2 regions of the Algibacter sp. L4_22 genome follow, and region 1 is predicted to be linked to the other one. Evidence: riboswitches for the same ligand, from Rfam matches in the RefSeq annotation. Region 1 holds a riboswitch; the other holds the start of a gene.
What was found. Region 1 has a riboswitch for thiamine pyrophosphate ahead of M4I23_RS00895 (TonB-dependent receptor). Riboswitches for the same ligand answer to the same signal wherever they lie in the genome.
Positions count from the first base shown of each region.

Region 2: linked by a shared signal. The riboswitch ahead of thiS (sulfur carrier protein ThiS) and the one ahead of M4I23_RS00895 (TonB-dependent receptor) in region 1 are both predicted to bind thiamine pyrophosphate.

Region 1 covers NZ_JAMCOK010000001.1:208,207-210,412, reverse strand. The annotation lists gene M4I23_RS00905 (DUF4301 family protein) at 1-328, shown strand, start outside; gene arfB (alternative ribosome rescue aminoacyl-tRNA hydrolase ArfB) at 330-737, shown strand; TPP riboswitch at 793-884, shown strand; gene M4I23_RS00895 (TonB-dependent receptor) at 984-2,206, shown strand, end outside.
Region 2 covers NZ_JAMCOK010000002.1:782,007-784,212, reverse strand. The annotation lists gene thiC (phosphomethylpyrimidine synthase ThiC) at 1-1,046, opposite strand, end outside; gene thiS (sulfur carrier protein ThiS) at 1,126-1,329, opposite strand; TPP riboswitch at 1,418-1,520, opposite strand; gene M4I23_RS07965 (hypothetical protein) at 1,695-2,206, opposite strand, start outside.

The sequences.
Region 1 (2,206 bases):
AATTGTTGAGTTTGCTCAAATTGATATAGATAATAAAGCGCAAGCTGAAATTGTTAAGAATGCAACTCATTTTAACCCAACAGATCTAGTTTGTGGTGTTAAAAACTATAAAGGTGAAAAGTTTAATTTATTAAATTATGTTGATCCCGAAGCTGCTTTTATCACTATGAAAACACAAAATGGAACCGATATTCAAGCGTTAGAACTTCCCGGTTTATGGAATGGTAGTATGGCCGATTGGATTACTGTTTTTGTTGAAGTGCCATTGAATACTTTTAGTCCGGTAAAAACGGTTAATGATCTTTTAAAGCCGGAACATCAAGGGTAATATGTTTAATGAAGCAGCGTTAATTCAAGAGTTACAATTTAAAGCGGTGAGAAGTTCGGGTGCGGGCGGACAGCATGTAAACAAAGTATCTTCAAAAATTGAACTGAGCTTCGATTTGGTAAATTCTTTAGTGTTTTCCGAACCTCGAAAAGCACGTTTGTTAATAAAGTTGAAACACCGTTTAACCAAGAACGACGTGCTTTTAATGCAATGCGGAGAGAGTAGAAGTCAGCATAAAAATAAAGAGCTTATTATAAAACGTTTTTTAACGTTAATAAAATCGTCGCTTGTAATTCCGAAAAGGCGAATTGCAACAAAAATTCCAAAATCGGTTATTAGAAAACGATTAAAAAACAAAAAGAACCTTTCTGATAAAAAAGTAAATAGGCGTAAGCCAAATATAGATTGAAAAGAATTGTTTTATTCTTATTGTTAATTCTAAATTGTTATTTACTTTTGCAACGTTCTCAAAAAAGGGGTGCCTAATATCGGCTGAGATCATACCCATTGAACCTAGAACAGGTAATGCTGTTTAGGAAATGTAACATCATGCAAATGGTGCGAATAGTTATGCTAAGCTTGTCTAAGCATTTCGAAAATTAATTAATTTTAAAGAATAATCACCTCTTTTTATTCGATTATAAATATAATCGTAATGAAAAACATTTTTCTTTTTTTAACACTTCTTGTGTTATCAGTCTGTGCAAATGCACAACAAAACCCAGTACAAACAGATTCTACTAAAATAGAAACTCTCGATGAGGTTTTAGTAAAAGCAGTGCGTGTAAATGCCGATTCGCCAATTACACACTCTAATCTTTCTAAAGAACAACTTGCAAAACGTAATTTAGGACAGGATATTCCTACTCTTCTTAATTTTTTACCATCTGTAGTTACTACAAGTGATGCTGGTGCTGGAGTAGGTTATACCAGTATTCGTGTACGGGGAACCGATGGAACACGTGTAAATGTTACTATTAATGGGATTCCTTATAATGATCCTGAAAGTCAAGGATCATTTTTTGTGAATTTAGGAGATTTTGCATCATCTACAGAGAGTTTACAGTTGCAACGTGGTGTTGGTACATCTACTAACGGTTCTGGTGCTTTTGGAGCGAGTTTAAATCTTTTAACCGATGCGTATTCTGATGAAGCTTCAGGTGAAATTTCAAATAGTTTTGGAAGTTTTGGTACACGAAAGCATACCGTGAAACTAAGTACAGGTTTGCTGAATGATCATTTTGAAATTTCTGGTCGTTTTTCAAAATTAAAATCCGATGGCTATGTAGATCGTGCTTTTACAGATTTAAAATCTTATTTTTTACAAGGTGTTTATAAAGATGGTAACACATTAATAAAAGCTTTAACTTTTGGAAATGAAGAGCGAACTTACCAAGCATGGTATGGTTTAACTGCAGATGAACTTAAAGAAGATCGTAGACAAAACCCATATACTTATGATAATGAAACCGATAATTACTGGCAAGATCACTACCAATTACATTGGAATGAGCGTTTTGATAATAACTGGTCTACAAACTTAGGTTTAAACTATACTAAAGGAAAAGGATATTTTGAGCAGTACAAAGCAGAAGAATCTGCTACCGATTTTAATAATTTAATTGAAGAAGATTCGGATGTTATTGTGCGTCGTTGGTTAGATAATAATTTCTACGTTGTTAATGCTAATGTTACTTATAAGAACAATGCGGTTGAGGTTATCACCGGATTATCGTACAGTTCTTATGATGGTGACCATTTTGGAGAAGTTATTTGGGGTAGTGATTTAGCTGCAAACGCAAATATTAGAGATCATTATTACGATGGTGATGCTACTAAAAATGATTTTAGTGTATTCTCTAAGGCAACCGTTAGATT
Region 2 (2,206 bases), on a different contig from region 1:
CATTTTGCCATAATGGAACCACCACGAGATACAATACCGGTAACACGTTTTGCCGTCATAGGCACGTAACGAAGTAATACGCCAGCGTGAATTGTGAAATAATCTACACCTTGTTCGGCTTGTTCTATTAATGTATCACGGAAAATTTCCCATGTTAAATCTTCGGCAACGCCATTAACTTTTTCTAAAGCTTGGTAAATTGGCACGGTACCCACAGGAACAGGTGAGTTGCGTACAATCCACTCGCGTGTTTCGTGAATATTTTGCCCAGTAGATAAATCCATGATATTATCTGCGCCCCAACGGCAAGCCCAAACTGCTTTTTCTACTTCTTCCTCAATGGATGAGGTTGTGGCAGAATTTCCAATGTTGGCGTTTATTTTTACCAAGAAATTACGACCCAAAATCATAGGTTCTGCTTCTGGGTGGTTTATGTTTGAAGGGATTACTGCACGACCTCTTGCTACTTCCGATCGTACAAATTCTGGTGTAATTTTATCTGGAATAGAAGCGCCAAAGTGTTCGCCTTTATGTTGTTTTCTAATCTCGGTCATTTCATCAATTCGTTGGTTTTCACGAATAGCGATGTATTCCATTTCTGGAGTAATAATGCCTTTTTTGGCGTAATGTAATTGTGTTACGTTTTGGCCTGTTCTGGCACGCAATGGCATTTTTAGATGCGAAAAGCGCATGTGGTCTAAGCTAGAATCATTTAAACGCTCGTTACAATATTTTGAAGAAAAACCGCTTAATTGCTCGACATCTCCACGTTCTAGAATCCAGCTTTCGCGAATTCTTTCTATACCGGTGTGTACATCGATGGATTTATTAGGGTCTGTATATGGGCCAGAGGTATCGTAAACAGTTATAGGCTGGTTTGGTGTTTTCTTTTTCGTCAACGAATCTGTAGTATCACTTAAAGAAATTTCACGCATGGCTACTTTAATTTGTGGGTGAATTTTTCCTTTCACGTAAATTTTATTAGAATTTGGGAAAGGGTTTCTTGTTATTCCGTCTTGTTTTGGTGCAGTGTCTTTTGTTTTCATTGCTTATTTATTTGATAGCGTGTAACTGGTAATAAATTTGATTGAATTTTGTGTAAATTTTATTTGTAGAAGGTTGGTTTTAACCGCCTTGAGTGGCTTTTATGATTAAGACCTCGTCACCATCATTAAGAGTTTGAGTTTTCCAGTCGGTTCTAGTGATGATGTTTAAGTTTACGGCAAGTGCTATGCCGTTCGTCGAGATTTCTAACTTTTTTAAAATGCTTTCAAGAGAGCATTCTTTATTTAATTGATGTGTTGCGTTGTTTACCTTTATGTTTATCATATAAAAATAGTTTGTGCAGACTAAATAAGTTTAGTCAAACAATTTTTGTAAACGATAAAAGGTTCGGGAATTTGAAAAAAGGGCAGTGGTTACACTGTTAACTTTTCCCTCCGTTGGTGTTAACCAAATCAGGTTCTAAGGATGTTTCTCAAACTAATTATATAAATAATTAATTACTCCTAAAGTTTACTATCGCAAATATATGTAAAACAATGAAAGATTAGACTACAAAAAATGAGATTGTTTTTTTTCATTTTTTAAATGATGTATTATACTTATGAAAGTATCATTATTATTTGTTTTAAAAGTCTTTTTAAGATAAAGGTTAGAGATATAATTTATCTATTTTATTTTCCAATGTGATTTTACTCTATTTTCCATTGATATTTATCTTCTTCACTTAATATTTTATAGATTTGGAATCCAAATTCGGCTAAATAAACTAAAACTTTATTTAGTAATACTATGTCAAATTGAATTAAAATTTTATTTCCTTCAAGTTTGTTTTTATTAAATAAAAATTCAAATAGATTTTTATAATATTGGTTATTTGGGATTTTATAAACATCTAAATAACCTTTATTGTGAGTTACTGAATGTCGAATCTCACTAAATATTTTGAGTAATTCTTTAAATTTGAAGTCATTAATGTTGTTTTTTGAATAATTAACTAACCTTTTTCCTCCTGCTTTTTTGATTAGCTTATAGATGTTTTCTCCTCCTTTTAAATCTTTTCTTGAGTAGTTTTCATTAAATCCAACTAACTTTTTAAATTCAATATCATTTATGATTTTTGAATCTATACAATCTTTCAAAAATCTTTCAAAAGCTTCATAGCATTGTGAATAAACAAAACTAAATTCTCTTGATAAAATTT